3 regions of the Bacillus cereus group sp. RP37 genome follow, and region 3 is predicted to be linked to each of the others. Evidence: riboswitches for the same ligand, from Rfam matches in the RefSeq annotation. Region 3 holds a riboswitch; each other region holds the start of a gene.

Region 1 (10,858 bases), 330 kb from region 3:
AACATGTCTTGCGGAAGTAGTTCAGTGGTAGAATACAACCTTGCCAAGGTTGGGGTCGCGGGTTCGAATCCCGTCTTCCGCTCCAATTTTCAATATGACATGCCGGGGTGGCGGAACAGGCAGACGCACAGGACTTAAAATCCTGCGGTGGGTGACCACCGTGCGGGTTCGACCCCCGCCCTCGGCACCATATGCGCCCGTAGCTCAATTGGATAGAGCGTTTGACTACGGATCAAGAGGTTAGGGGTTCGACTCCTCTCGGGCGCGCTTTTATTAACGGGAAGTGGCTCAGCTTGGTAGAGCACCTGGTTTGGGACCAGGGGGTCGCAGGTTCAAATCCTGTCTTCCCGATATTCCCAAAAACATGGGGCCTTAGCTCAGCTGGGAGAGCGCCTGCCTTGCACGCAGGAGGTCAGCGGTTCGATCCCGCTAGGCTCCACTTTATTTATTATATGTCTCGGAGGTATACCCAAGTTCGGCTGAAGGGATCGGTCTTGAAAACCGACAGGCGGTGAGAATCGCGCGGGGGTTCGAATCCCTCTACCTCCTCCATTTTCTTTTTAAATGGTTTAGATACATATAATAATAAAATTTTATTTTTTCCTTCATGGAGGTATACCCAAGTTCGGCTGAAGGGATCGGTCTTGAAAACCGACAGGCGGCGAGAGTCGCGCGGGGGTTCGAATCCCTCTACCTCCTCCATTTTTTAAAAAACATTATATTGTCGCGGGGTGGAGCAGCACGGTAGCTCGTCGGGCTCATAACCCGAAGGTCGCAGGTTCAAATCCTGTCCCCGCAACCAAATGGTCCCGTGGTGTAGTGGTTAACATGCCTGCCTGTCACGCAGGAGATCGCCGGTTCGACCCCGGTCGGGACCGCCATTTATGTTGGCTCGGTAGCTCAGTCGGTAGAGCAGAGGACTGAAAATCCTCGTGTCGGCGGTTCGATTCCGTCCCGAGCCACCATTTTTTTTATGCCGGCTTAGCTCAATTGGTAGAGCAACTGACTTGTAATCAGTAGGTTGGGGGTTCAAGTCCTCTAGCCGGCATCCTTTAGGGGCATAGTTTAAAGGTAGAACTGAGGTCTCCAAAACCTCCAGTGTGGGTTCGATTCCTACTGCCCCTGTAAAAGTATATGGGCCTATAGCTCAGCTGGTTAGAGCGCACGCCTGATAAGCGTGAGGTCGATGGTTCGAGTCCATTTAGGCCCACCATATATATTATTCCGCAGTAGCTCAGTGGTAGAGCTATCGGCTGTTAACCGATCGGTCGTAGGTTCGAGTCCTACCTGCGGAGCCATGGCCCGTTGGTCAAGTGGTTAAGACACCGCCCTTTCACGGCGGTAACACGGGTTCGAATCCCGTACGGGTCATAAAAAAAAGAGTCAGCAATATGCTGACTCTTTTTTATTGTGCGTTAATCCTCCTTTATCAACTGATTTTCCTGAAATAAATAAAGGAATTTAGGAAAAGCTATGGTATGTATAAAAAGGAGGAGACAAAAATGACACGAGTGAGAGACTGTATGAGTACTCATATTGTACATTGTACACCGCTAGACAATGTATATGAGGCTGCTGTAAAGATGAAAGAAGAATCGATTGGATTGATTCCGGTTGTTGAAAATGAGCAAGTTGTTGGGCTTGTTACGGACCGAGATTTAGTTGTTCGAGGGATTGCTGAGAAACATCCTGGATCTAATAAAATTACAAATGTAATGACAACAAACATTGTTTCAGTTTCTCCAGATGATTCTATTGAAAAAGCCACAGAGTTAATGGCACAGTATCAAATTAGACGATTACCAGTAGTTGAGAGTGGTCAACTCGTTGGGATGCTAGCACTAGGTGATTTAGCTATAAGAGAATCGGCAGATGATCAAGCTGGATTTGCTTTAAGTGAAATCTCGGAGCATACGGAATGAAGAAAGATTTTAATTAGTGGGGTAAGTTACGTATAAAAATCAGATGCATTATTCTAGTATATAGAATTAAACTAATATGTTAGCATGATGTATCTGAGACATTATATAATAAGTATACAGTTAGTAATTTCGACAGTTTATTTAAATTTGTCATTCCTAATTTTAAATAAGAGAAAAAATGATATACTGATAGATATAAGTATTATGAAAGATTTTGAATATAACAATATTCATTGTTAGTGATGTAATAATGGATTAATATTTCCTATGTAGACAAAAGGGAGGGGGAATTATATGAGGGCTGTACAGCGCGATCCAAATTGGAATTTGGTTACAGATACATATATAGAACCAAATAATTTCGCTGAATTATTTTCTTTGCTTGTACCTTGTCATCCAAAAGGTGAAGGGAAAGAACGAACTATATTAGTGTGGAAAGAAAAAGAATTTTATAAAGAAGAAAATTTAGCGGCATTTATCGTATATGGAATGAATAAAACAAAGAATTTACCGCAGTTTCATAAAGATGAAATTCCAACTTTAGTACGTATTCTTCGCTTATGCCAAGAGATTGGTTGGTATGAAGAAGCAAATACTTTTATGATAACTCAAGGATTAGCTGAGTTTGTTCACACTTCATTGGAATATGAAACATGGGATCTTTTGACGCAAGCGGTTGCTTTAAACTATTTAATTATCAAATATCGTATTGGTGAATTAACTGATGGGGATGTAGAAATCTGGGATAGAGTTAAATTTAATGAGAAATGTATAACAGACTGTAAACATCTATTATCCCATAAAGAAGTATTAGAATTTACATTCTTTTATATGTGTAAGAGAGCTAAGTTCCTATCAAAAGAGCAATTAAATAGTGATATGATGAGTCTAGCTATGTATTGTAATACTTTCGTGTATGATTTATATACACATGACTTATTACGAAAATATCGTAAGTGTACAGACTTCTTATCATATTATGGACCTAGTCAAGCGGTGTTAGCTTGTCAAAGAGCTGTACTTTCTCAAATTTCAGATCGATTAGACCCATTGAAAACTACTCATGTAGATGATTATTTATATGTAATGAAAGAAATGATGGAGCATATGACGATAGGAATAATGGATCGATATGATCATTTTATCGGAAAGTTATTATCATATGTGCCATTTTTCGAAATGATTCAAGTTCCACAACATGCATATTATTGTGAAGAATTATTGTATATTTGCAAGGGAATTGAATATAAAGAAGAAATATTACGCAATTATATATTTATACAATTACATGATTGTTTACCATCATTCTTTAAACTATTTCTTAAAAATAAGCGTTATGCAACAATTCATGATATTCTGTTCTATTGGTGCGATGATGAACAAAGAATGAGCTTAGAGAAAAAATATAATCTTAGTTTTATTTATGAAAAATATGCTTGCGGATAAAAGAGCATTTTCTATATAAATTAAAAAGGATCTCAAGTTTATGTGAGATCCTTTTTTTGTTAGTAAAGTAAGGAGAACGCAATTAAGACGAGAAATAACATTCCATAAAGGAGAAATTGTGCCGTATAGCTTCCTTGTATACCAAAAAAAGTATTTGTTTTTTTATATAAATTCAATATATATTTTAGCGGATTATCTTTGAAAGATTGGTACACAGTGTCTCCTCTTTCTAAGCTTCTTGTTCGTGTTTTTTGTTATTAGGGACATGAATGTACCTAGCTATGAATAATAAAACAGCCATAAAGCATACGGGAAATACGGTAGTTAAATAAAAACCATTACTAATAATATTTGTTATTAGGGCACTTAATAGAAAGACGGCATTATAAATATGGGCAATTTTTTGTTTTAGTTGTACTTGAAAGGCTTCCATCATAATTTCTAAAGTAACAAAAGCAATGATAATAGATAAAAATACAGTATTTGTATTGTAAATGATTAAACAAAAAATTAAACCTAAAAAGGCTAAGTATTCAATTAAGAGAGATATATTGATATTGCGTGGCATACAATTTACCTAACTAAATATGGCAGTGGGTTTACTGCATTTGTTTTTTCAAAATTCCACTCTCCATTGTGTAATTCAAAATGAAGATGTTGCCCGTATGAATGACCTGTGTTTCCCATATGACCTACTAATTGTCCAGCTTGTACTTGATCACCAGCTTGTACAGTGCGATCTTTCATGTGAGCATAGACTGTCGTATATAATTTCCCGTTTATTTGATGGGCGATGAACACAACATTGCCATAGCTAGCTGAATAATATGATTTCACAACTTTACCTGCAGCCGCCGCCTGGATAGAGACATTACCCTGAGCTGCAATATCTATACCATAATGCATTTGTTCCCAGCGCATATCAAAGGTTGAGCTAACTCTTCCTTGAGTAGGGAATTTAAAAACTGCTGGAATTGAAGTAGGTTGAGCTGTTTGAGCTTGTGATTGCGTTTGCGTTTGATTTTGCACCACATAATGTTTTGCCACATATCCGTATCCTGTGCCAAAACGAATTTTATACCAAGTTCCTACAGTTTCCACTACTTGTATTTGTGTACCATTTTGTAATGAGCCAAGTAGTGCGCTACTTGTACTAGCGTTGCTACGTACATTAAGTTTAGGTGTTGCAACTGTGTATTTCGTATTATTTTGAACTGTGATGCCTTTTACTAAAGGCTGTGAACCATTAGACACGAATGCCTTTTGTACGTAACCTGTTTTGCCATTATGTAAAATTTTATACCAATCACCTTGTTCTTCTTGAATGGTAACGAATTTCCCATTTGGTAATACATCTAAAATTGAAGATTCTAAATTAGGTTCAGAACGAACGTTTAATGCATTGGCATTAACGATGTATTGATTATTAGATTGAAGTTTGTTTTTTAGTAGAATAGCATCTTTTTGTACGTAACCTACTTTATTATTAACAGATACTTTATACCAGCCATTAGTTGTTTCAAGTATGTTCACTTTCGTATTAAAGCGGATTGTATCAATTGATGAGCTATTTGCGTTATCTTTTGTATGTAAGGCTACTTGATCGACTTTTACATATCCAGTTTTCACATTAGATAATTGTTCAGCGTTGGCTGTTTGTACATTTGTTTCTCCCATAGAAGGAAGTAAAGAGGCAATTGCGACAGTAGTTGCTGTTAAAGCAGTAGCTTTCATATTCATATAATAGAGACCTCCTCTAGTTGTATAGTTGTAATTTTATTATAGTATAAAGATATAATATAGTGGGTGTATTCACATAAATGTAATATGAAATCAATATAAAAATAAATTTTTTGAGGATAATGATTCCTTTTTATCCAATTAATTAGGATAATAATTTCTAAGATAGAATATAAGTATTATATAGTTCTGTTATTTTGTTGACAATTGAGAAAATTAAAATAGTTGATGATGTCTTATTACGATGTTATACTGACAGTGATAATTTCATAGTTTGCTAGGAGAGCTGGTGTTGCCAGCTGAGAGTAGGCCGTAAGCCTTTGATCCTTTTCATTACCTGATCTAGATTATGCTAGCGTAGGGAAGCAATTCGGACACTAATAATGAGTCCCCGTTTCTTTGCGTATAGAAACGGGGCTTTTTTATTTGAAAATTTCATATTGAAACCACTAGGGGTGCTTGTTGTGCTGAGAGAGGAATAATCCTTAACCCTTACAGACCTGATCTAGGTAATACTAGCGAAGGGAAGTGGAGCAACGAATAAATTATAATTTTATTTGCTGTAACCACTTCTTATTTAGAAGTGGTTTTTTATTTAGATATATAAATTGAAAGGGGATAGAGAAATGAAATTTTGCGATAGATTATTAGAAACTGTACAACCAGTTTGGGAGATGAGTCATAATCACCCGTTTGTAGTAGGTATGGGAGATGGCACGTTAGAAAAAGATAAGTTTCAGTATTATATTATTCAAGATTATTTATATTTGTTAGATTATGCAAAGCTATATGCGATTGGTGTTGTAAAAGCAACGAATCCACAAGTAATGGGGAAATTTGCTGAACAAATTGATGGCATATTAAATGGAGAAATGACAATCCATAAACAATATGCAAAAAGACTTGGTATTTCTATAGAGGAGATAGAATCTGCAAAACCATCTGCTAAAAATTTAGCCTATACAAATTACATGATGTCTGTATCTCAAAATGGCACGCTTGCGGAATTAATAGCAGCACTTCTTCCATGTATGTGGAGCTACTGGGAAATTGGAAAGCGTTTAAACGATATTCCTGGAGCAAGAGATCATGAGTTCTTTGGTGAGTGGATTCAAGGATATAGTTCGGAAGAATACGGTAGCCTTTGTATTTGGTTAATAGATTTATTAAATGAAATGGCAGTTGGAAAGTCTGACAAAGAGCTAGATCGATTAGAGGAGATTTTCCTATATTCCAGTCGATTTGAATATTTATTCTGGGATATGTCCTATCGTAAGGAGATGTGGGGATTTGAGGAGCAAGAACATACTACAGTTTCATAATGTTTCTTTTCATTATGATGAGAAACCAATCATCAATGAATTAAATGCTTCTATACAAGATAAAGAGTTTGTAAGTATTATCGGACCGAGTGGATGCGGGAAAAGTACTTTATTTCGCCTTATTACAGGTTTAGAAGAAACAAGTACGGGACAGATAGAGCTGACAGAAACAAAGAGCCATCCTGTAGGGTATATGCCCCAAAAAGATATGCTCCTGCCATGGAGAACGATTATTGAGAATGCTGCCCTGCCGCTAGAGTGCCAAGGTGTACAGAAGAAAGAAGCACAAATAAAGGCAAAGGAACTGTTACATAAATTTGGCTTACAAGGGTATGAGACAAAATATCCGAAAGATTTATCTGGTGGTATGAGACAACGCGTATCTTTTATTCGAACTTTATTAACAGGCGGGGAGATATTGCTGTTAGATGAACCGTTTAGCGCGTTGGATGCGTTAACGAAGGCATCTTTGCAAGAATGGCTGTTTGAACAATGGAAAGAGTGGAAAAAAACAATTTTATTTATCACTCATGATGTGGAAGAAGCATTGTTTCTTTCTAATCGAATTTTCGTTGTAGAAAATCAACCGATAACTACTTTAACCGAGAGGATTGTACCGCTTGATCGTAATCGGACAAGAAAAGATTTGTATAAGCCTGAAGTGTTAGCGCTTAAAGATGAGCTTCTTAGTATGTTACAAAGGCAGGTACTCGTATGATGAACCGGTTGAAGGAACTATTACCTGCCCTTACACTTTCTAGTGTTTTACTTGTCATGTGGGAAATAGGCGCAAGAATTGTAGATGAGATGTACATTTTACCGTCACCGTCTGCAATTGTAATGAAGATATGGCAACTAAAAGATATATTATTTACAGTTCATTTGCCGGCAACATTATACGTCGTTTTAATAGGGGTAGCTATTTCTATCGTACTTGGGGTAGGGCTAGCAATATTAATGAATGCGAGTAATTGGATGGAGAGAGCATTTTATCCATTATTAGTTGCCTCACAAACGATTCCGATTACAGCGCTTGCTCCGCTCTTCGTTTTATGGTTTGGATATACGATCTGGAGTAAGGTTGTTGTCACGGTTTTAATTACGTTTTTCCCAATTGCGGTCAATACGTATGATGGACTACGTAGTACAAAAAAAGAATGGGAGGAGCTCTTAGTTACGTATGGAGCAACGAAAAAAGATATTTTTCTTAAATTAAAGTTACCATCTGCTCTTCCTTATTTTTTCTCAGCTTTAAAAATTGCAGTTCCGCTTAGTGTGATTGGGGCGGCAATTGGTGAATGGCTCGGTGCACAAGCTGGGCTAGGATATTTCAGTAAAAGAATGATGACGCAATTAGACGGAGCGGGTGTATTTGCCCCCATTGTATTGTTATCATTATTAGCTATTTTCTTTGTTGTCCTTATTTCGATTTTAGAAAAGAAATTTATTAGTTGGAGGAAGTATTCATGAAATTTTTAAAACGCATCTTTGTGTTTACATTATTAGTTGCAATGATCGCTGGATGTTCTAGTAATTCGGCATCAGATAAGAATAAAAAAGAAAAAGAAATAACGGTCATGCTTGATTGGTACCCAAATGCGGTACATAGCTTTATTTATGCGGCGATTGAAAAAGGCTACTTTAAAGAAGAAGGAGTAAAGGTGAATATTAAATTCCCTTCTAATCCGACTGATCCATTAACTTTAGCAGCTGCAGGAAAGGTAACGGTTGGCTTATATTATCAGCCAGATGTTGTCATGGCAAAAGCAAATGAACAAATTCCAGTGAAATCAATTGGAGCTGTCGTACGTTCGCCATTAAATCATGTTGTATCGCTGAAATCAGCAGGCATTCAATCGCCAAAAGATTTAGAGGGGAAAACAGTTGGATATTCTGGAACACCTTTAAGTGAGATGTATTTAAAAACGATGGTAAAAGAAGCTGGTGGTAATCCAGATACAGTGAAAGTAGTCGATGTTGGCTTTGATTTAGTACCGGCACTAATTACGAAAAAAGTGGATGCGGTAACAGGGGCATACATTAACCATGAAGTACCTGTTATGCGCCATGAAGGTCATGAACCAGCATACTTTAATCCAGCTGATTACGGTGTACCAAACTATCATGAGCTTGTATTTGTAACAGGTGATAAAACGTTGAAAAAAGATAAAGAAGCGTTGCAAGCCTTCTTACGTGGTACGAAAAAAGGCTATGATTTCATGAAGAAAAATCCGGATGAAGCATTAAATATTTTATTAAATCATCAAGAAAAAGAAAACTTCCCGCTTGTACCAGAAGTTGAAAAAGAAAGTATGAAAATTTTATTAGAGAAGATGGAAACGAAAGATGAGCCATTCTTATCAGATTCAAAAGAGTCATGGGAGAAACAAAATAAATGGCTGAAAGATAAAGGAATGACGAAAGAAATCGTTCCGGCTGAGGAATTATTCGAAAACATTTTAAAGTAGGCGAATGAATATGAAAAATGAGCTTCATGTAATCTCAAATGGTCACATGTCATTCGAAGAGCTAGTGAATGTAGCAATGCAAATTGAGAGTGAGATTGATTATTTGCATATTCGTGAGCGTGAGAAAAGTACGAAGGAATTGTATGAAGGTGTGGAAGGTCTTTTGAAGAAAGGCTTTCCGGCATCGAAGATAGTAATAAATGATCGAATTGATATTGCTATTTTATTAAACATTCCGCGCGTGCAGCTAGGATATCGAAGCGCAGATGTAAGGTCAGTGAAAGAAAAGTTTTCTTATTTGCATGTCGGTTATTCTGTGCATTCTTTAGAAGAGGCGATCGATGCATTTAAGAATGGAGCGGATTCACTCGTCTATGGTCATGTATTTCCGACAGATTGTAAAAAAGGTGTGCCAGCGAGAGGGCTTGAAGAAGTTTCAGACATTGCAAAGTGTTTATCCATACCGATTACAGCAATTGGAGGAATCACCACGGAAAACACAGGGGATGTTCTTACTAAAGGTGTCAGTGGTATTGCTGTTATGTCTGGGATTATAAGCAGTAGTAACCCGTATAGCAAAGCGAAATCTTATAAGGAATCAATAAGAAAGTGGGCGGAAAAACATGTGTAAGAAGTATGATGTAGCGATAATTGGCGGAGGTGTAATTGGTAGTTCAGTTGCACATTTTCTAGCAGAACGAGGGCATAAAGTAGCGATTGTAGAGAAGAAAAGAATTGCATCTGAAGCCTCGAAAGCGGCTGCTGGTTTACTTGGGGTTCAGGCAGAATGGGATGCATATGACCCACTATTTGAACTTGCTAGAGAAAGCCGTGCTATATTTCCACAACTTGCAGAAGTTTTACGTGAAAAAACAGGCATCGATATTGGGTATGAAGAAAAAGGCATTTATCGTATTGCCCAAAATGAAGATGAGAAGGAAAGAATTCTTCACATTATGGATTGGCAGCAGAAAACAGGTGAAGATTCTTATTTTCTAACAGGAGATCGTTTACGAGAGAAAGAGCCATTTCTATCTGAGTCAATTATAGGTGCTGTATATTATCCAAAAGATGGTCATGTTATTGCACCAGAGCTTACGAAAGCCTTCGCACATTCCGCATCATTTTCGGGTGCTGATATATATGAACAGACAGAAGTGTTTGATATTCGTATTGAAAATAATAAAGTGACTGGAATTATGACGAGCGAAGGTATTATCACATGCGAAAAAGTTGTGATTGCGGGTGGTTCATGGAGCACGAAGCTACTAGCGCATTTTCACCGAGAATGGGGTACATATCCAGTTAAAGGAGAAGTAGTAGCGGTAAGAAGTAGAAAACCACTTTTAAAGGCACCTATTTTCCAAGAAAGATTTTACATTGCACCAAAGCGCGGTGGACGTTACGTAATTGGAGCAACGATGAAGCCTCATACGTTTAATAAAACTGTGCAACCAGAAAGTATTACTTCTATATTAGAGCGTGCTTATACAATATTGCCGGCTTTAAAAGAAGCAGAGTGGGAAAGCACATGGGCAGGATTAAGGCCACAATCAAATCACGAAGCTCCTTATATGGGAGAGCATGAAGAAATAAAAGGTTTATATGCTTGTACGGGGCATTATCGAAACGGTATTTTATTAAGTCCTGTTTCTGGTCAGTATATGGCTGATTTAATAGAAGGAAAGCAGGAAAATCACTTGCTAGATTCATTGCTTTCTAAAACAGTTTAGAAAGGAGATGGAAGTTTGAATTTAAAAATTAATGGTAATCAAATTGAAGTGCCAGAGAGTGTAAAAACAGTAGCTGAGTTACTTACACATTTAGAGTTAGATAACAGAATTGTTGTAGTAGAGCGTAATAAAGATATTTTACAAAAAGATGATCATACAGATACATCTGTTTTTGATGGAGACCAAATTGAGATTGTAACTTTCGTAGGAGGCGGTTGATTATGTTA
Region 2 (10,858 bases), 2.1 Mb from region 3:
ACCTTATAAAGCATTAGTAGATATTGATTTATCAATTCAAGAAGGTGAATTCGTAGGAATTATGGGTCCATCAGGTAGCGGGAAAACAACGTTATTAAATATGGTATCTACTATTGATTCTCCATCATCGGGAGAAATTTTAATTAATGGCACAAATCCTTTTCAATTATCATCAGAAGAATTAGCGTTATTCCGCAGAAAACAATTAGGATTTGTTTTTCAATCATTTAATCTTCTTAGCACACTTACTGTAAAAGAAAACATTTTATTACCGATGACTTTAGATGGTGTTTCTGTGCAAGAAATGAACAAACGAGTGGAAGAGATTGCTGAGAAATTAAATATTACAGATATATTAAGTAAAAGGACGTTTGAAATATCTGGAGGGCAAGCTCAGCGAACAGCAATCGCTCGTGCGATTGTTCATAAGCCGCAATTATTACTTGCGGATGAGCCAACAGGGAACTTGGATTCTAAATCTTCAAATGATGTAATGGAGATGCTCGATACGCTTAATAAAGAAGAAAAAGCAACGATGATGTTAGTGACACATGATCCGTATGCAGCGAGCTTTTGCAGCAGAGTAATTTTTATTAAAGATGGTCAACTATATAATGAAATTTATTGTGGCGAAAGCAGGCAAGCGTTTTATCAAAAAATTATGGATGTCCTTTCTTTGTTAGGAGGGAAAAGGCATGACTTTTCGTCAGTTCGCATTTAATAATATTTTTCGTAATAAGCGTACATATGCAGCTCATTTTTTGAGTAGTGCATTTTCTATTATGATTTTCTTCACGTATGCTCTTTTATTATTTCACCCTGATTTACAAGGGGAATTAAAATCGACAAGTGCAACAATAAGTGCATACGGTACATTGGGATTTTCAGTTTCGCAAGGCTTGATTTTTGTATTTTCATTTTTCTTCATTCTATATTCAGTGAGTTCATTTTTAAAAACGCGTAAGAAAGAATTTGGCATATTAATGATGCAAGGTATGTCAATGAGACAACTTAAGAAGTTATTGTTAATTGAAAATATGTTAATTGGACTTGGTTCAATTTGTATAGGGATTTTCATTGGACTCATATTTTCTAAACTAGTCTTATTGATAAGCGCAAGTGTATTAATGATTAATAATGGTTTACCTTTTTATATACCAGTGCAGGCTGTATTTTTAACAGTTATCACATTCCTTTTCTTGTTTTTAATCGTTTCACTTTTTACATTTAAAATGGTAAAAGTAACAGAACTTGTGGAACTTATTCAAGCGGAGGAAAAGCCAAAACCTGAACCGAAATCTTCAATTTTATTATCACTATTTTCTTTAATTAGTATAGGATATGGATATTTTTCAGTATTTCGTTTCATCCCAAGTTCCAATTTTATTACACTTGGAATAGGTGTGATCCTAGTAATTATAGGAACGTACTTTTTATATACACAGTGTAGCGTTTATATATTGCATCTTGCGAAAAAGAGTGAATCTTTCTTTTTAAAGAGAACAAATATATTAACATTTTCTGAATTAATTTACCGTATGAAAGATAATGCAACGATGTTTTTTATAGTATCTATTGTTTCAGCAGTTGCATTTACAGCGATTGGTACAACAGCTGCAATTGGAAATAGGGATTTGGTAAGGATGACAAATCCGTATACCTTTTTGTATGGAAGTTTTGAAAACGACAAAGTATTAAATAAAAATCTTTCTATTATAAAAAAACACCTTTCTGATGCTAATATTCCGTATCGAATGGCTTCATCTTCATATATATACACAGAAAGTAACGTGAATATAATGAAATTAAGTGAATATAACGATCTTGCAAAAGCACTTGGGTATCAACAAGAAACGATTGAAAAAGAAGATGAAATTATATTAATTCCTGGAGTTGTATCACAAAAACAAGAATTTAAAAATGGCGAGTATAAAAAGAATATAGAAGTCATTCAAGGTGACTGGACAAAGACATTTCATGTGAAAAAAGCTGTAGAAAATTTAGTTTTACCACATGATTCTAGAACTATTTATATCGCTGTTCAAGATCAGGTATATGATGGAATACCTCTTATTAGTGACCCAGTTAATCAAGACAGTCCATTTCGTACTTACGGATTTGTTGTAGACGATTGGATGAAAACGAAAGAGATTTCAAACCAATTAAATAATATATTCGATAAAGATCCAAGAGACACACATTTCGAATTTAGAGCTTTAACAATCGAGTTGCTAAGTGCAAAACAAACGAATGGGTTATTACTTATGGCAAGTGTTTTAGTCGGAATCGTCTTCTTTACATTTGCCGCTAGTTTTATATATTTCAGATTATATACAGATTTGGATCGTGATCAACAGCAATATAAAATGATTTCGAAAATGGGATTAAGTAAACGGGAATTAAAAAAGGTTGTAACGAGACAGTTAGTATTAATGTTCTTCTTACCAATTATTGTTGCAGTAATTCATACTATAGTCGCTTATATGGCATTACAACAATTAGTAGACTTTTCTATTTTAAATAGTTCTATCGTTATTTTAATTTCATTTATATGTATACAGGTATTATATTTCTTTATAACCCGTTGGCGTTACCTGCAAAAGCTGTATAAGGTTATGGAGCAATAGAGTATATTAGCTTGTAAGATTACACAAAAATATGTGAAAAAATGAACTGTATGATGAAAGGAAACGCGATGAAAAGAACTTTAACTATTTTTATGTTAACGATACTATTTTTAATAAGTTTTAGTGCATGTTCTAAAAAGGAGAATTCATTTCCTGCAAACGGTTTAATAATCATTGGGGATGAAAATAAAGCTTCACCAATTATTAGTCGTTATCAAGAAATTACGAAAGAAAATGAAGTGTTTTCTGTGAAAAAAAGTAAATATGGGAATGGACAGGTATTAATTTTAAATGAATCCACAGCACAAGCGATGATTAAAGCAAATGTTTTTCGTAAACGAGATAATGGATCCAATTTAAAACTAATAGATAAGTTACCGAAATTCCCGAAAGAGGGCTCGCTGTTGTTTACACATGAAGATGAAAAGAGTATGAAAAGTATTGAATTAGAAGGAAAAGAGATTCCTGTTTCATACGATAGTGACGCTTGGATAGGTAACACTCGTAAATATCCAACGCAATGGTATGTAATGGTATCAAAAAATAGTGTGTATAAAGAAATAAAGGCAAATGAAACGAAAATGCACCTTCTTCATTTGAAACAATCACTAGGTGACGAAAAGCCTAAAATGTCGACAGATAATACCTTGGTTAATGAAAATGTCAAAGTAAAAAAGCTAATTAAAGGTTTGGAAGAAGAACTATCTTTTCAGTTTGTAACGATTGAAGAAAAACCTTAAAAAAGAGTTCGAGGCTGATAGAAACTTTATCAACCTCGAACTCTTTTTAGTGTATAGGCCATTCATATAACATATATTACATTACTTCATTTAATCGAGTCTCATGCGTTTCTTCAATCGCATTTGAATGTTGAACTGAATTATTTTGAGCTTCTTTTTCTTTACGGACTTTTTGTAGCATTTCAAGGATGATCCATAAAGGAACACCTTTATCCTTTAACGTCTTCCATAAATCTAATTCGTTAAATTTATGCTCAGGTTGTTTCATTTCTTTTTCAGATGAACGAATATCAAATTTGATAGGATCATTTAATTTTTTAACTTCAAGTTTAGTAGAAGGGATAGTATTACGCTCAAGATTAGATGGAGTTATTTTAGTAGGTTGAGATAATGTATGAATATTTAATTCGATTTGCATGACTTTTCCTCCTTCTTAAGTAATGAAATTAGTTTTCTTATGATTTTTAAATCCATTTAACATGAAGAAACTAAATCTAATTATAAATTCAAATAATCGGATTTACAAGTTATATTGTAAAAAGTAAATGTTCACTTGAATTAATATTTATCAACATTTGTGTATGTTTTCTATATATACAATGTATATAAAATACTTTACATTATGTTTAAGTTATAAACTAAATATGTATATCTTATTTACAGAAAAATGTAAACGTTTTATTAGGGGGAGGAAGCATGGGGAAATTATTTTTAAAAATATGTTTATTCGCAATAGGGACTGTGCTTTTATTCGCAGCAAAAACAACTCACGCTGAAAAGAGACAACAAAATAATTATCCTATCATATTAGTGAATGGATTTGCTGGGTGGGGTAGAGAGGAAATGTTAGGGGTTAAATATTGGGGTGGTGTTCATGATATACAAGAAGATTTAAAAAGAAATGGTTATACAGTACATACTGCTGCAGTTGGACCTGTTTCTAGTAACTGGGATCGTGCATGTGAATTATATGCGCAAATAAACGGTGGTACAGTAGACTATGGTGCCGCACATGCTGAGAAACATGGACATAATCGTTTTGGCAGAACTTATAGTGGTTTTGCACCAAATTGGAGTGAAACAAATAAAGTTCATTTAGTTGGGCATAGCATGGGTGGACAAACGATTAGAACATTAGTACAGCTATTAAAAGAAGGCAGTTTTGAAGAAAAAAATTATGTAAACAATCATCCGAACACGAATATATCACCACTATTTGAAGGCGAGAAATCATATGTTCATAGTGTTACAACATTAGCAACTCCTCACAATGGGACAACACTTGCGGATGGTAGTCTTCTACTGCCGTTCGTCAAAGATTTACTCATTACAGCTGCAAGTTTTGGAGGAAACAATAATTTATCGTTATATGATTTTAAATTGGATCAATGGGGTATAAAGAAGAATACTGGAGAGTCTTTTTTCCAATATACTGATCGCATCCTAAATAGTTCACTTTGGAAAAATACAAAGGATATAAGTCAATGGGATTTAAGTACAGATGGTGCAAAGGAGCTCAATAATTGGGTAAAGACGCAATCAGATGTGTACTACTTATCTTATAGTGGACATGCATCACAAGCGGCGCCTATAACAGGTTTACATTTGCCTCATATAACAATGAATAAAGTGTTAATGGGGAATGCATTTTTCTTAGGGTCCTATGCAAGATATGAAGAAAATCGTCCATTAATTGATACTTCTTGGTGGCAAAATGATGGTGTAGTAAATACAAATTCTATGATTGCACCATCATCTAATGCTACTGTAAATAGTAATGAGCCTTTACAGATTGGAAAATGGAATCATATCGAAACGAAAACAAATTGGGATCATCTCGATATGGTAGGACTTAGTGTTTCAGACACGTTAGGTTTTTCTAGTATTCAAGAGTTTTATAGAACAATTGCAGAAAAGCTATCACGTTTACCAAAATAGGTAATAATAAAGCGCTCTCGATGGAATTCGAGGGCGCTTTATATTATATTGAAAGAGGGATATGGTAGAAAAAATGGGGGGATATTATGAAAATTAAAGTTGTATTATCAGGATATGGAACAGTAGGAAGAGAGTTTATAAAATTATTAAATGAAAAATATTCATATATATATGAAGCATATGGAATAGAGTTAGTTGTAAGCGGCGTATTAGGTAGAAATATTGCAATACATAATGAGGAAGGTTTGTCTATTCATCATTTATTAAAGTATGGTGGCGGTAGCGCTGCAATTGAAGAATATATTGAACATTATCCGGAGGAACGAGCGACAGATAACATAAGTGGTACTGTACTAGTAGAATCAACCATTACAAATCTTAAAGATGGAAATCCAGGGAAACAATATATAAAACAAGCGATTGAGAAACAAATGGATATAGTAGCAATTTCAAAAGGCGCACTCGTTACAAACTGGAGAGAAATAAATGAAGCGGCAAAAATCGCAAATGTACGAATTCGATATAGTGGTGCAACTGCGGCCGCATTACCGACGCTTGATATTGGTCAATTTAGTTTAGCTGGTTGCCATATTGAAAAAATAGAAGGAATATTAAACGGGACTACAAATTATATTCTTTCGAAAATGAATGAGGAGGATATTACGTTTGAAGAAGCACTGAAAGAAGCACAAAGTAAAGGAATTGCTGAAACGAACGCAATATTAGATGTAAGTGGTTCTGATAGTGCGTGTAAATTGATACTTTTGACAAACAGTTTAATGGGAACAGAGAATACACTTGCCGATATACATATAAAAGGAATCGAACAGGTTACAAAACAACAAATTCGAAAAGCTAAAGAACATAATAAATATATTAAATTAATAGCTTCAGCATATAAGGATAAGGATGGTAAAGTGGCTCTTCATGTGGAACCACACGAAATAGATAAAGATCATCCGCTAGCAAATGTAAATGGGACAGAAAAAGGGATTACGTTCTTTACAGATACGATGGGACAAGTTACTACAATTGGTGGTGCTTCTAATCCACGCGGAGCCGCAGCAGCAGCTTTAAAAGATATAATTAACTTATATCGTAAAGATTTGTCACGTATTAACGGGTAGTAAAATTATCAATTGGTGAAGGGTAATAATCAATGGTCGGGACGAATCACCATTGATTAAAGTTTCACTTTATAAAACCGTACCGCCCTTAATAAAAAATACATATGTAGTGGACCTTTTGAGAATGAAATTAATATGCAAAAATAATTGCAGGGGGTAAGGATTTGTTTAAAGATTTTAAAGTTGTCAAAGATCGTCCCGTTTATATTCAATTGAAAGATTATTTAAAAAAGATGATTATGAAAGGGCACTTGCTCGGGGAACAAAAAATACCTTCAACGAGGGAACTAAGTGAATTATTAAGTGTGAGCAGAAATACTGTACTCGCTGCCTATGCAGATTTAGAGCAAGAAGGACTCATTTATGCAGTTAAAGGAAAAGGGAATTTTGTTGCGAAGGTTGATATTTCAAACACTTCGTCTGTTGAAATAGATTGGAAAAATAAACTTAATACAGTTACCTTATTAGCGGATGAATTAGATTTAATGAAACATGGTGTTCGCTGGGAAAAAGGAATGATTGTTTTTAACAGCATCGCTCCAGATGAAAAGCTATTTGATGTGGAAAATTTCAAAAGAGCTTTTCTTACTCGTATGTCCATTGAAGGTGATGTCGTATTAAACTACGGTTACGCAAAAGGGTATAGACCGCTAATGAATTATCTACTTCATTATATGGAAATGAAAGGTGTAGATATTTCAAATAAAGATATTTTAATTACAAATGGATTTACAGAAGGATTAGACATTGTACTATCCTCGTTATCGAAGAAGTCAGGGCGGGTTATTTGTGAGAATCCGACTCATCATGCTGCACTAAAGCTTTTCCGTTTACATGGACTTGAAGTGCATGGAATTAATATGAATGAAGATGGCATTGATACGAACGAAGTTGAAAAAAGCTTGCGTGAAAAAGAGTTTGATTTTGCGTATTTAATTCCTTCCTATCATAATCCAACCGGCATTGTTACGAGTTCGGAGAAAAGAACGGAACTGATGAGATTATTTTCAAAATATAAGATTCCTATTATAGAAGATGGATTTAATGAAGAGCTACGTTATTCAGGATCACATTTAGCACCATTATTAACTTTTGCTGGCGCTGGTAATAATGTGATTTATATTAGTAGCTTTTCAAAGGTACTTTTCCCTGGTTTACGTGTAGGCTGGATCATTGCAGATAAAGAACTGATTCATTATTTAGAAAGTGTAAAAAGAGCAAGAACAATTCACACATCTACTTTAGATCAAGCTGTTCTGTTTCAATATTTACATGAAGGATATTTTGAAAAATATTTAAAAAAGGCAAGATCTGTTTATAAGAAAAAATATGAGTTAGCTGTTAGGGCGTGTAACGAGTACATTCCGTTTCAAAGAATGACCGGTGATGGTGGACTTCATTTATTTATAGAGTTAGAAGAAAAAATTCATGCCCGTACTCTTTTGCAAAAGTGTTATGAGCAGGGGGTTACATTTTCTCCTGGAGATGTTTTTTATTCTAATGGAGAAGGAACGAACACTTTTCGATTAGGATTTTCACGTTTGAAAGAAGAAGAAATTGTTCGGGGAATCAAAATAATCGGTGATACAATAAAAAATGAAATTTGGAGTTGAGGAAATGAGAATTGGCGTTATTATGGGAGGAGTATCCTCTGAAAAACAAGTATCAATTATGACTGGAAATGAAATGATTGCACATTTAGATAAAAGTAAGTATGACATTGTTCCAATTACGTTAAACGAAAAAATGGATTTAATCGAAAAAGCGAAAGACATTGATTTTGCGCTGCTTGCATTACACGGAAAATACGGAGAAGATGGGACTGTTCAAGGAACGCTTGAAAGTTTAGGTATTCCTTATAGCGGGAGCAATATGTTATCTAGCGGTATATGTATGGACAAAAACATTTCGAAAAAGATTTTACGTTATGAAGGAATAGAAACACCAGATTGGATTGAACTTACAAAAATGGAGGATCTAAATCTTGATGAATTAGATAAGTTAGGATTTCCGTTAGTGGTAAAACCAAACTCTGGTGGCTCGAGTGTCGGGGTAAAGATTGTATATGATAAAGACGAATTAATTTCAATGCTGGAAACTGTGTTCGAATGGGATTCTGAAGTAGTAATAGAGAAGTATATAAAAGGTGACGAGATTACATGTTCCATTTTTGATGGAAAACAGTTACCCATCATTTCAATTCGACATGCGGCGGAGTTCTTTGATTACAATGCGAAATATGATGATGCTGGTACTATTGAAGAAGTTATTGAACTTCCAGCTGAATTGAAAGAACGTGTAAACGAAGCGTCACTGGCTTGCTATAAAGCATTAAAATGTAGTGTTTATGCAAGGGTTGATATGATGGTGAAAGACGGTATTCCATATGTAATGGAGGTTAATACATTACCAGGGATGACACAAGCAAGTCTATTACCAAAAAGTGCAGATGCAGCGGGAATTAATTATAGCAAACTATTAGATATGATTATTGAAACTTCATTAAGAGTAAGGGAAGAAGAAGGGTTTTAAGTAGCAGTATCATGAATACTTTTGACAGTAACATGAAGTATGTTATGATGAATACAATACGAAAATTAAATATTTATCCACTAGGGGGGCCTATTATAGGCTGAGATCAAATGGGAATTTGAGACTCTTAGTACCTGATCTGGTTAATGCCAGCGTAGGGAAGTGGGAAAGACATTGCTATTTCATGAATAAATACTGTCAATTTCACTTTCTTTACGCCTGTAAAGAAAGTTTTTTTATTTTACAGATTTAATAATTGTGGGTAAATACTTAAATTTTATACATTATGGGAGGGATTTAAATGAAATTTTCACAATCATTACGTCAAGAAGTAGATTCAATTTGGGAAGCTAGTTTTCATCACCCTTTTGTAAAACAACTTGGTGAAGGAACGTTAGATTTAGCTAGTTTTCGCTATTATGTGCTGCAAGATTCATATTATTTGAGTCATTTTGCTAGAGTACAAACTTTAGGAGCTGCAAAAGCACTGGAATTAGAAACGACAGCTCGTATGGCACATCATGCTCAAAATACATACGAGGCGGAATTATCTTTACATGAGAATTTTGCGAAGAAACTAGGGATAACTCAAGAAGAAAAAGATAGTTTTATCCCTGCTCCAACTGCATACGCTTATACTTCACATATGTATCGTGCTGCGTATGAAGGACATTTAGGCGATATCATTGCAGCAATTTTACCTTGCTATTGGTTGTATTATGAAATTGGTGAGCGTTTAAAAGAGTGTCAGCCAGAAGAACCAATTTATAACGAATGGATTTCTGCTTATGGATCTGATTGGTTCCGTACGCTAGTTGAAGAGCAAATTACAAGATTAGATACTATCGCTGAAAACGTAACAGAGTCTGACCGTAAGCGAATGAAACAGCATTTCATTATTAGCAGTCAATATGAATATTCATTTTGGGAAATGGCTTATACTTTAGAAAAGTGGCCAGTGAATACAGAAGTAAAAGATGTAATCGGATAAAGAATGGAAGTAATGTTATAGATAGGTATGGATAATACCTATCTATATATTTTTTCTTGTCAGATTTGCGTAAAGTCGATAGTGCTGCGGATATAGCAAAATGGCATATCGATAAGTTAGTTAATTTAATTTTCTACGCATTAACTGGATAAACTTCTGCGACTTTTATTTTACAATCAAACTTCGTTACTGCTCCAACTTCAGATGCACAACGTAATGGAATGAAATTCTACCTTGAACGTAAAGATTGGTGGTTTGAAGTTAAACAAGAAAGAAATCGGCTCTGTTAACTGTAACGGAGTTGTTTTTTCTTGCAGGAATTTCTAAATCATTATGGAATGCTGTTAATACAATATGTAAATATGCATATTGTATCTTTTGGAGTTCTTGATGTGTTAAAATTAAATATATAGATGCATAAATGAAAAAGAAGCAAAAGTAGGAATATCCAATGAATTTTGAGAGGTGTTACATGTTTACAAATAAGAAATTAATTCGATTTGGTCTATCGTTGTTTGTATTTTTAGGGATAATTAATTTTACGATTAGTTATTTTCAAACATATCTTGAAACAGCAGCAAATATTAAATGGGTAGTTCCAGAAATTTGGAAAACTATTTTGATAGATGTTCCTCAAGGTATACTTGTTCTTTTAGGCGCAATTGCTTTATATGATTTCACAAAAGAGGTATCACAAAAAGACGCATCAATCTAAGTGCGTCTTTTTTCAATTTTTTTAATTAGCAATTTCATGGAGAGCTTGCTGGAAAAGTAGAATGAAAAGCCCTAATCAGGGCTTTTTTTGTAGGAATTTCTTCACCGTCATTGAATTCCGTAACTAGTAGTTTTTTTGATGATACGACGGACGAGATTTTTTATTCTGCTAGTGTGAAGTATATAAAA
Region 3 (10,858 bases):
CATTTCCATTCCCCTTAGTATGTTAAAAATATTTAATCAAACGTTTGTTTAATTGTTTTTATGCATAGGTAAGCCAACTAATCAAACGTTTGTTTAAAAAGAAATACGCCCCCTATAGGGCGCATTCTCATCAATCACCGCCACCTCCACCACCATCGCAGCTGCCTCCGCTATCTCCACCGAAAGATCCTCCACAATCATGTGAACCTCCATCGTGCGAGCTATCATTATCAGATCCAGCAAAGAAAAATAATGGTGATGAACTGTTAGATGAATTATGAATGTTATTTTGTTTCGTAAGATTTACCTTCTTTTTGTTTGATCGAACTGCTGTTACGATCGTTCCAACTACAACAAATAATAGTATGACAATAATAAATTCCATATAAAAGCCTCCCTTAATCTTCGAATAATTGAATCGTTCTCTCTAGATTTTCAAGTGAAATGAAGCGCGATTCACGAAGGATCTCTTTTCCATTATAAAATAATAAAACTGTTGGTCCTGTAAATACTGCATATCGCCCCGCAATCTCTTGCATGTCTTGTAGTAATATTTCTACTTTCTCTACGTAATCATAATTCTCTAATACGCAATTTACTTTTCTTAGCATAACATCACAAACACCACAATTTTCCGTTTTAATAAACAGAAGTACTAATTGTTGTTCTTCAATATATGTCGCTAATTCTTCTATCGTTTTAAATGTAGTCATCTTATCCCTCTTAGCGTAATTTACGAAATACCTTATCTTGATACATACGAAAAGCCGAATTCTCTTTAATCTTTCTCTTTTCCATTATCTGCTGAAAACGAAGCATTTTTGCTGTTAACTCTTCTTGTAATTTTTTTCTCTCTACTTCATCATAACAGCACGCAATTAAGTCTTCTATTTTTAATATATCTTTTTGTAGTTCCATTTCTGGTGGAATCATACCTGCATTTTTTAATATTTTATAACTCATTCTAAGTTCTGGAGGTACCATTGAAAGGTCTTCTAATTGTAGTGGTTTTCCTTTTCCCGGAATATGATCAAGGTCTCCATTCCGTATTGCTTGTCGAATTTTTTCTTCAGCAATGTTCAAAAACACATCCACACCATTCCCTCCTTTACATATTTTTACTATTATTTTACATGATATTTTCTCATCTTGCTATGCCATTACAAGTTGACCTCATACAATTTTTTCTCAAATTTAATTACAAAGAGCCTTTTCTTCCCTAATCAATATTTTATTTTCATATGTAGTCTATATTAGAGCCATTTAATATTGAGAAAATCTTTTTGAATCAAATAAAGCGTTTACACCAAATCTTACATTTGCTACGATTTAATCACCCCAGCTCCCTTGTATAGACTTCGTGATGTCTGATCATTTTTTTCTAGACGTTTCATACGTCTAGATTCATTTTGATTTATTGGCGCATGCCTTTAAATATATCTTTTACTTTGAAAGGAGAAATGACTATGAGATCAAAAAAATTCACACTGCTATTACTATCCCTACTACTCTTCTTGCCTCTTTTTCTCACAAACTTTATTACTCCAAATGTCGCATTAGCAGATTCACCGAAGCAAGGTCAAAAAATTGTTGGGTATTTTCCTTCATGGGGTATTTACGGACGTAATTATCAAGTTGCAGACCTTGATGCATCAAAGCTAACCCATTTAAACTATGCTTTCGCTGATATTTGCTGGAATGGAAAACATGGAAACCCTTCTACTCACCCCGATAATCCAAATAAACAAACGTGGAACTGTAAAGAATCTGGTGTACCACTGCAAAATAAAGAGGTCCCTAATGGCACTCTCGTACTCGGTGAACCATGGGCTGATGTCACAAAATCTTATCCTGGCTCAGGTACAACTTGGGAAGATTGTGATAAATACGCACGCTGCGGAAATTTCGGCGAACTGAAACGATTAAAAGCTAAGTATCCTCACCTAAAAACAATTATTTCCGTTGGTGGCTGGACTTGGTCTAACCGCTTTTCTGACATGGCCGCGGATGAAAAAACAAGAAAAGTATTCGCTGAATCTACAGTAGCTTTTCTTCGCGAATATGGATTTGACGGCGTTGATTTAGATTGGGAATATCCGGGCGTAGAAACGATTCCTGGTGGTAGTTATCGTCCTGAAGATAAGCAAAACTTCACCCTACTCCTTCAAGAAGTTCGAAATGCATTAACTAAAGCTGGTGCAGAAGATGGTAAACAATATTTACTAACAATCGCATCAGGTGCAAGCCAACGTTATGCTGATCATACAGAGTTAAAGAAAATCTCTCAAATACTGGATTGGATTAATATTATGACATATGATTTCCACGGTGGATGGGAAGCTACTTCTAACCATAATGCAGCTCTATACAAAGATCCAAGTGACCCAGCAGCGGATACGAAATTTTACGTAGATGGTGCGATAGACATTTATACAAATGAAGGTGTTCCAGCGGATAAACTCGTATTAGGTGTACCATTTTACGGACGCGGATGGAAAAGTTGTGGAAAAGAAAATAACGGACAATACCAACCTTGTAAACCAGGTAGTGATGGAAAGCTCGCTTCTAAAGGTACTTGGGATGATTATTCTACCGGTGATACAGGTGTGTATGATTATGGTGATTTAGCAGCTAATTATGTTAATAAAAATGGTTTTGTTCGCGGATGGAACGATGTAGCGAAAGTACCTTATTTATATAATGCGACTACAGGTACGTTTATTAGCTATGATGACAACGAATCTATGAAATATAAAACAGACTATATAAAGACAAAAGGTTTAAGTGGCGCAATGTTTTGGGAGCTTAGCGGGGATTGCCGTACAAGTCCAAAATATAGTTGTAGTGGGCCCAAATTACTTGATACGTTAGTAAAAGAATTACTAGGTGGACCTATTACTCAAAAAGATACTGAATCACCAACAAACGTAAAAAATATTGCTGTTACAAATAAAAATTCAAACTCAGTTCAATTAAACTGGACTGCATCTACTGATAACGTAGGAGTTACGGAATATGAAGTTACTGCTGGAGAAGAGAAATGGAGTACAACAACAAATAGCATTACAATTAAAAACTTAAAATCTAATACAGAATACACATTTTCAATAGTAGCAAAAGATGCTGCTGGGAATAAATCACAGCCTACTTCTATTATTGTAAAAACAGATGATACTAACACAACACCTCCTGGTGGAAATGGCAATGCTTCCTTTTCAATCACTTCAAATTGGGGAAGTGGTTACAACTTCTCAATTGTAATTAAAAATAGCGGAACGAACCCTATTAAAAACTGGAAATTAGAATTTGATTATAACGGCAATTTAACACAAGTTTGGGATTCTAAAATTAGTAGTAAAGTAAATAATCATTACGTAATTACGAATGCAGGATGGAATGGTGAAATTCCTCCTGGTGGATCTGTTATAATCGGAGGGGCAGGAACAGGCAATCCCGCCGAACTTGTAAATGCATCCATTAGCGAAAACTAAACGTAATCCCCATTAATTATTTCACTAAAGTTTGAATTTAGGTTTAAGTGCTCTGTCCTAAATTCAAACTTTTAACTTTTAAAAAATCATAAATCGATATTATAATAACCTATTATAATTATATTTAGTTTCTAATATGAAGTTCGTGTGAAGTTCATCTGAATTTTACATGAATTTCCTTTAACTTCTATTGTCTTCCCATACTAATCACATTATCCTTTACATATAGGAATTATTTTAATTCCACTTTAAACTATCTATATATATAAAGAAAGATAGTCGCCTATTAGGGAAAGGCATCTAGTATTATTATAAATATAAACATAACAAAAGAAAAAGCACGCTTATAAGCGCACCATAAGAGTGCTTCTTCATACAATTCTCATGTAAGAATTCTCGAAAATCATGTTAATCACAAAGAAAAGGCATTAGCTTTTATAAGCTAATGCCTTTTCTTTATTCATATTGTTCAACGTTCCAATCTTCTATATTCCATACTTTTGTTATCCATGCTTCATAGAAAGAAGGCTCATGTGAAACAAGTAAAACTGTTCCTTTATATTGTTGTAACGCTTCCTGCAAAGATTTCTTTGTTTCTATATCCAAATGATTAGTTGGTTCATCTAAAATTAAAACGTTACTTTTCGTTACGATAAGTTCACATAAACGTACTTTCGTTTGTTCTCCACCGCTTAATAAACGAATAGGTTTTAATACGTGTTCTTCTTTCAATCCACACTTTGCTAATGCTTGGCGTACTTCTTTCTTTGTCATATCTGGTCGTTCTGCCCAAACTTTCTCTAATGGTGTTGTTTCTGAAGCAAACTCTTCCTGTGCAAAATAAGCAGGATTTACTCGTTCTCCAACAGAAATTGAACCGCTTAACGGCTTTATTTGGCCTAATAACGTTTTTAATATTGTCGTTTTTCCAATACCATTATGGCCAACAATCGCTATCTTTTCTCCTTTTTTCACTTGTAAATTCAATTCTGGAAATAGCGAATCACTATAGCCTATTCTCAGTTTCTCAGCCTGTAATATACGACTCACTGGCTCCTCATAAACATTGAAATCAAAACGGGATCGAGGTACATGATTAACCTTTTCAACCCTTTGCATTTTCTCCAATACTTTCTCCCGACTTTTCGCCTGTTTCGCTTTTCGAATTTTATTTTTTTGAATAAATGTTTCTAACTGGGCAATTTCTTTTTGTTGTTTCGCATACGCAGATTGTAATTGTTTTCTTTGCAATTGATAACTTTGCAAAAAACGTTCATAATCGCCTACGTACCGCTTAACCTTCCGTTCTTCTAGATGATAAATAACATTCGTAATATTATTCAAAAATACTTCATCATGCGAAATGATAATGTAAGCTTTTTCATATAGTCTCAAATACGATTGCAACCATTCTATATGAGCTGTATCTAAATAGTTTGTTGGCTCATCTAACAATAAAACATCAGCTTTTTCTAAAAGGAGCTTCCCAAGTAATAACTTTGTTCGCTGTCCTCCACTTAACTTTGAAACATCCTTTTTCAACCCGATTTCAAATAACCCTAAACCGATTGCTACTTCTTCAATTTCTGTATGAATTTGATAGAAATTAGAGCTTTCCAATATAGTTTGTAATTCTCCATACCTTACTAACAGTTTTTCTATTTCTCCTGCTCCATTCATTTCTTCAGCAATTTTTAACATTTCGCATTCAATCGCATACAAATTAGAAAATGCACTTTGTAAATATCCTTCAATTGTTATCCCTTCTTGTAAATCCATATGCTGCTGTAAAAAACCTACCTTCACATGTGGAAACCATTCAATGTTCCCATCGTCATGTATAAGTTCTCCTGTTAAAATCCTTAACAATGTTGATTTCCCAATTCCATTTTTACCTACTAACCCAACATGCTCGCCCTTTAATAGCTGAAAACACGCATTATATAAAATAGTTTTCTCACCATACGAATGACTTACATTTTCTACTGTTAATATACTCATTTTTTCTCTCCTCTACTTATACTTCTTCATAAGCTAAATAGAGAGAACAACAGTATAAAGCCTTATTTAATTGTATATATAAAAAATGGGTAAGGTGAATACACCTTACCCATTACATATTATCGTAAAAAAGGATTAAGGTTCTTTACCTGCTGTCTTCAATTTAGCTTAATTTTAAAAAATAGGCAGACTTCTCCCGTATCAAGCTAAAACCATTTGAAGAACAGTTGATAAAGTCATTTTATCCTTTCACTCCTTTAACATTTGTTATATTAAGAGTATAAACTACTCTGTTATATTCTATTCTCTATTTTTTCTTTTGTTCCTTCTTCAAGATTGTCCATCGTTAATGAATTCACTATTTTTTCTATAGATTTCATCTTTCTCCTCCTATATAAAAAAACCTCTCAACAGTAATTATACAAAAAACTGTTAAAAGGCTTTTTCTATTTTTTCATATAAGGAGCTAATACTCTCAGAATTTCTTCCTTATCCTTCTTTAACTCAAGTGATGTTAACATATCCATCGTTCTCGGTCTAGGTAATTTCACTTGTACCTCACCAACTATTGATGCTGGTCTTTGAGATAAAATAAATACGCGATCTGAAAGTAAAATCGCCTCATCTAGGTCGTGTGTAACCATAACGATTGTTTGCTTCTCTTGGTGCCAAGAGTTTAAAAGCCAGCTATGTACTTCCATTTTTGTAAAGGCATCTAATTTCCCAAAAGGCTCATCAAGTAGCATAATTGGCTTTTCACATAAATATGTGCGCAAAAAACTAATTCTTTGACGCATACCACCAGATAACTCATCTGGATAATGGTCTGCATATTCATCTAGTTCAAACTGCTTTAATGCTTCCATTCCCTCTGTCAGCCTTTGTTTTTTCGGTTTACCTTCGATTTCCAATGGAAGAACTATATTTTGCAAAGCTGATCGCCAAGGTAGTAATAAATCCTGCTGTGGCATATAACTTACAACATCTTGCTCTTGTACGTACTTATCCTTATACGTTACATTCCCACTTGTTGGATTTTCAACATTTGCAATCATATTTAATAATGTGCTTTTCCCACAACCACTTGGGCCTACAAAGGAAACGAATTCTCCCTCTCGTATAGAAGCACTAATATTTGCTAATACATTCTTTCCATCGAAAGATTTCACAATATCTTTTATTTGTAATCCACTCATTTTTCATTTGGAAGGAACTCATTTGTAAAGGCATCTTTTACATCAATTTTCTTCTTAATAACTTTGTTATCATATAAGAAATTCATGTAATTCGTCCAAACTTCTTCCTTCTGTACTCCCCATGCTTTTGCATCATCTTGATACTTCGTACTTAACCACTTTTGACTTTCTTGTACTAAGTCTTTATTCACATCTGGAACAGCTTTAATTAAAATATCAGCAGCTTCTTTCGGTTCTTTAATTGCAAAATTATAACCTTCCGTCGTTGCACTCATAAACTTTTTCACAAAGTCTTTATCTTGCTTCGTATGTTTTTCACTCGTAATAATAACAGGACTATAGAAATCAAGCGCTGGGTCTAAGTCTTTCACCATAATTGTATTTAACTCTTTTCCTTGACGCTTCGCTTCAATACCATCCCAGCCGTAATAAATCCATTCAAAATCAGCATCACGGCCAATTGATTTAAAGAAATCTGTTTGTCCTAAAATGATTTTTTCGACTTTATTAAAATCAGCTTGATGTTTCTCCATAATTGTCTTCAACGTCGCTTCTTCTGCTGGTCCTCCCCAGCCTCCGTAACGTTTGCCTTCAAAATTTTTCGGTGAAGTCATGTTATCTTTCTTAAGTGACGCAAAAGCTGAAGTGTTATGCTGAATAATCGCTCCTACAGATACAACAGGAATACCTTCCACCCGAGCCAACGTTACATTTTCTTGTGCGCTTATTGCGAAGTCAGCTTTTCCTGAAGCTATCATTTGCTCTGCTGTTACATTGTCACCAGGCTGAATAATTTCTACATCTAAGCCTTTCTTTTTATAATAATCTTTCGCTTGCGCTACATATAAACCAGTATGATTCGTATTCGGGAACCAATCTAATACTACTTTTACTTTTTGATCTTTACTTACACTTTCTTCTTTCTTCGCCGGATTACATCCAGCCACACCTACTGCTAATAAGGCAGCCAACATAACTTTTAAACCTTTTTTCATTTTCTGCCGTCCTTTCTATATATCCATGGTGCTGTTATTCTTGCCATAAACTCCACGATAAAATACAGACATAATGTCACCATGACGATAATTGCTGCAACACCAAATACCCGGGCAGTTAAAAAAGATTTTGTAGCCCTCGTAAGCATAACTCCTAACCCTTCGCTTGCACCGAGCCATTCTCCAATAATCGCTCCCATTACGCTATATGTAACTGCAATTTTTAAACCGGAGAAAAAGTATGGAAGCACTGCTGGAAACTTTACTTTCTGGTAAACTTGCCATTTCGTTGCCTTCATCGTTTGCAACAACTTCAACATATTTTTATCTACCGTTTGAAAACCTTCTAAAATGCTAAGCGCAATCGGAAAGAAACAAACGAGTATTACTACCATTACTTTCGGTAGCATTCCATATCCAAACCAAATAATAAATAACGGTGCAAGTACAACGATTGGAATCGTTTGCGAAATAACAAGCAACGGATTTATTAAAATACGAAATAAAGGGATAACGTCCATAATAATTGCAATACTTGTCCCAATTAAAATTGCAAAAAATAGTCCAATTATAACCTCTTGTAACGTTTGTATCGTATTCGGTAATAGTAAATCTTTCATTCCAATTAATTCTTGAACAATGGCAGAAGGCTTCGGTAAAATCCACGGTTCAATTTTAAATAATGAAACAGATCCTTCCCATATCGCAATGAGAAGGATAAGCCAAATTGTTGTAATTATTTTAGATTGCTTCTGGTTTTGCATATTCATCACGGTACTTCCAAACCTTTTCATCTATCGTTACACCAGTGCTTGGACGATAATGGATTTTAATAGAAGTAATCACTTCTTCTGCACCAGCATCCACACAAGCTTGTTGCGCACGTTTAATGACGTCAAGAAGTACATCTAATTCTCCTTCCAGTGTTGTTTCCATTGCCCCTACTTCATAACGAACTCCCGATTGTTGTACAACCTCAATTGCTTTATCAACAACAGAATACACATCTTTGTTCTTCGCTTGTGGTACTACTGAAAATGAAATTGTAACTTGTTGTGACATAGTAAAATCCCCCTTATAAAATGAAATATTAAAACAAGAAAAGGCTTTCCTACTGCGTAGGAAAGCCTTGTATGCAAGTTATTATAGAATAACATATGCTACATCACTTTAAGTAACTCCCTACGCTGGCATTATCCAGATCAGGTTGAGGGTCGATGTTTGTTTACATCCTCTCAGCCAATTGGCTCCCCGGTCCTTAATTCGTTTTCATTGTAGCATGATTTATTTTATTGAACAAACAAAAGCACATATAATCACTTCATTTAACTTTTGAATTCCCCAATTAACTCTTGTAACTCCTGTGAAAGCCAGCTTAAAGAACTGGCTAATTCAGCAATATCTTGTACAGACATTTCCTGTTCTTTCATACTTTCTTCAACATTACTACTACTATTCGCATACGTATTTGCGATAAGCGATAGTTCATTTACAACACGAACAATATTTTGGCTATTTTGCAATATATCACTTGAATTGCTAGAAACAACTCTAACTTGATTTGTAACAGATTGTGCTGATTTTGAAATTTCCCCAAAGAAAGCACCACTACTTTCAACAAGTTTCATTCCAGATTCTACTTCTTTTAAAGTATTTTGCATTGAAACAACAGCTTCTTCCGTTTCAACTTGTGTTTCCCCTATTAATTTCGCTATATCTTTTGCTGATACTTCCGTCTGCTCTGCTAATTTACGCACTTCATCTGCAACAACGACAAATCCATTTCCGGTTTCCTCAGCACGTGAAGCTTCAATAAAAGCATTTAAAGCTAGCGAATTGGTTTGATTTGAAATACCGGTAATTACTGTTACAATATCACTAATTTCTTTTGATCTTGTTTCCAAAGAATAAATAGTAGAAGATAAATCTTGTACTGCATTTTGTATTATGTTCATTTGATTAATCGTCTGTTCAATAACACCATTTCCTTTTACCGATTGATGCTCCATACCTTCAGACTCTTTCGCCATTTGTTTTGCAGCATTATTTATCTCTTCCATCTTATCTTCCATTTCATATACAATACCTAAATACTTTGGTCCTGAAGTTTCTTGTGACTGAGCGCCAGCTCTTAACTCAACCATAGAACTTACGATTCCTTGGACTGCCATGCTATTCTCTTTCGTACTCACTGACAATTCTTGTGAAGATGAGGAAACCTGTTCTGCTGTCTGCTTCACTTTATCTATAATTCCTTTAAACTTCTCGATGGTACTATTAAAATACGCATTAATAATACCTATATCATCTGGCCTTTCCTCTAATTTAATACTTAAATCACCTTCACCGACTTTGCGCAATCCTTCACGTAAATCTCGCAATGGAGCAAGTGCGTTACGTACAATTAAGAATTGAATAAAAGTTGCAATTAAAACAGAAATGCAAATAAACATTAAACCTTGTATAATGAACTTTTCCTTTGTACTAGGAACAATAGAGGCATCTACATCAGCTGCAACAAGTGCCACAATATTATCTTCTCCATCTTTAATTGGCTCTAATATCGTTACCCACGTTCCTAATGCGTCTTCATATACTTCTGTCATATTTGCTTTTTTCGTGCTCATTACTTTATCATATGCTTTCATCCAAAGATCTGGTTGTTTATAATATTCTCCCGGCCTTACTTCAACAACATTTGCTAACCCTGTAGACAAATCAACGATTAGTAATTCACCTTTTTCATTTTCTTTTGCTCCAACAATATAGGTTTGTCCAACACTATTCAACTCTTCCGTTGCTTCATCTAATTTCTCTGTTAACTTCTCTCTCTTTTCTCTTTGTGCCACTGGATCTTTTGTAACATCTCTCACTATTTCTTCGTCTAATTTATGTAATACCGTATCTCCTGTTTCAAAAGAATGCCTTTCAAATATAGACATCATGCTATTTTGAAACATGTTAAAACTTAACGCTCCCATAGTACCAACAAGCGTCAAAATAACTAACACAGTTAACAATACATTCTTTTGAAGAAATGATAGCTTGTGCCAATATTTTTTCATCAACATCACCTTTCTTAATTAACTTAATATAAAGGAAAACTATTAAAATATAAACCTTACCAGCAACTGATAACAGTTCTCATTTGTTTACAAATAAAAAAAAGACCAAT

The links. A riboswitch is a leader RNA that binds a small molecule or an ion and turns the genes downstream of it on or off. The one in region 3 is predicted to bind thiamine pyrophosphate.
Region 1: linked by a shared signal. The riboswitch ahead of tenA (thiaminase II) and the one ahead of QCI44_RS26150 (MTH1187 family thiamine-binding protein) in region 3 are both predicted to bind thiamine pyrophosphate.
Region 2: linked by a shared signal. The riboswitch ahead of tenA (thiaminase II) and the one ahead of QCI44_RS26150 (MTH1187 family thiamine-binding protein) in region 3 are both predicted to bind thiamine pyrophosphate.

What each region holds. Positions count from the first base shown of each region.
Region 1 covers NZ_JARVHP010000001.1:4,625,914-4,636,771, reverse strand. The annotation lists tRNA gene QCI44_RS24585 (tRNA-Gly) at 11-85, shown strand; tRNA gene QCI44_RS24580 (tRNA-Leu) at 102-190, shown strand; tRNA gene QCI44_RS24575 (tRNA-Arg) at 194-267, shown strand; tRNA gene QCI44_RS24570 (tRNA-Pro) at 278-351, shown strand; tRNA gene QCI44_RS24565 (tRNA-Ala) at 367-439, shown strand; tRNA gene QCI44_RS24560 (tRNA-Ser) at 460-552, shown strand; tRNA gene QCI44_RS24555 (tRNA-Ser) at 610-702, shown strand; tRNA gene QCI44_RS24550 (tRNA-Met) at 726-802, shown strand; tRNA gene QCI44_RS24545 (tRNA-Asp) at 806-881, shown strand; tRNA gene QCI44_RS24540 (tRNA-Phe) at 890-965, shown strand; tRNA gene QCI44_RS24535 (tRNA-Thr) at 976-1,048, shown strand; tRNA gene QCI44_RS24530 (tRNA-Trp) at 1,055-1,125, shown strand; tRNA gene QCI44_RS24525 (tRNA-Ile) at 1,137-1,213, shown strand; tRNA gene QCI44_RS24520 (tRNA-Asn) at 1,224-1,298, shown strand; tRNA gene QCI44_RS24515 (tRNA-Glu) at 1,300-1,371, shown strand; gene QCI44_RS24510 (CBS domain-containing protein) at 1,503-1,922, shown strand; gene QCI44_RS24505 (DUF3965 domain-containing protein) at 2,217-3,368, shown strand; gene QCI44_RS24500 (hypothetical protein) at 3,598-3,936, opposite strand; gene QCI44_RS24495 (SH3 domain-containing protein) at 3,942-5,108, opposite strand; TPP riboswitch at 5,378-5,489, shown strand; TPP riboswitch at 5,550-5,652, shown strand; gene tenA (thiaminase II) at 5,735-6,430, shown strand; gene QCI44_RS24485 (ABC transporter ATP-binding protein) at 6,399-7,148, shown strand; gene QCI44_RS24480 (ABC transporter permease) at 7,148-7,900, shown strand; gene QCI44_RS24475 (ABC transporter substrate-binding protein) at 7,897-8,898, shown strand; gene tenI (thiazole tautomerase TenI) at 8,909-9,529, shown strand; gene thiO (glycine oxidase ThiO) at 9,522-10,631, shown strand; gene thiS (sulfur carrier protein ThiS) at 10,647-10,850, shown strand; gene thiG (thiazole synthase) at 10,853-10,858, shown strand, end outside.
Region 2 covers NZ_JARVHP010000001.1:2,887,629-2,898,486, reverse strand. The annotation lists gene QCI44_RS15520 (ABC transporter ATP-binding protein) at 1-721, shown strand, start outside; gene QCI44_RS15515 (ABC transporter permease) at 696-2,627, shown strand; gene QCI44_RS15510 (lipoprotein BA_5634 family protein) at 2,681-3,367, shown strand; gene QCI44_RS15505 (DUF3914 domain-containing protein) at 3,444-3,785, opposite strand; gene QCI44_RS15500 (esterase/lipase family protein) at 4,064-5,305, shown strand; gene QCI44_RS15495 (homoserine dehydrogenase) at 5,392-6,432, shown strand; gene pdxR (MocR-like pyridoxine biosynthesis transcription factor PdxR) at 6,597-8,045, shown strand; gene ddlB (D-alanine--D-alanine ligase) at 8,050-8,964, shown strand; TPP riboswitch at 9,037-9,142, shown strand; gene tenA (thiaminase II) at 9,266-9,955, shown strand; partial or broken gene QCI44_RS15475 (N-acetylmuramoyl-L-alanine amidase C-terminal domain-containing protein) at 10,111-10,245, shown strand; gene QCI44_RS15470 (DUF3937 family protein) at 10,407-10,670, shown strand; partial or broken gene QCI44_RS15465 (hypothetical protein) at 10,781-10,858, shown strand, end outside.
Region 3 covers NZ_JARVHP010000001.1:4,957,908-4,968,765, forward strand. The annotation lists gene QCI44_RS26105 (hypothetical protein) at 1-3, opposite strand, end outside; gene QCI44_RS26110 (hypothetical protein) at 131-385, opposite strand; gene QCI44_RS26115 (thioredoxin family protein) at 399-713, opposite strand; gene QCI44_RS26120 (DnaJ family domain-containing protein) at 724-1,095, opposite strand; gene QCI44_RS26125 (glycosyl hydrolase family 18 protein) at 1,467-3,491, shown strand; gene QCI44_RS26130 (ABC-F family ATP-binding cassette domain-containing protein) at 3,948-5,492, opposite strand; gene QCI44_RS26135 (ABC transporter ATP-binding protein) at 5,939-6,688, opposite strand; gene QCI44_RS26140 (ABC transporter substrate-binding protein) at 6,685-7,683, opposite strand; gene QCI44_RS26145 (ABC transporter permease) at 7,680-8,453, opposite strand; gene QCI44_RS26150 (MTH1187 family thiamine-binding protein) at 8,425-8,745, opposite strand; TPP riboswitch at 8,846-8,947, opposite strand; gene QCI44_RS26155 (methyl-accepting chemotaxis protein) at 9,009-10,748, opposite strand.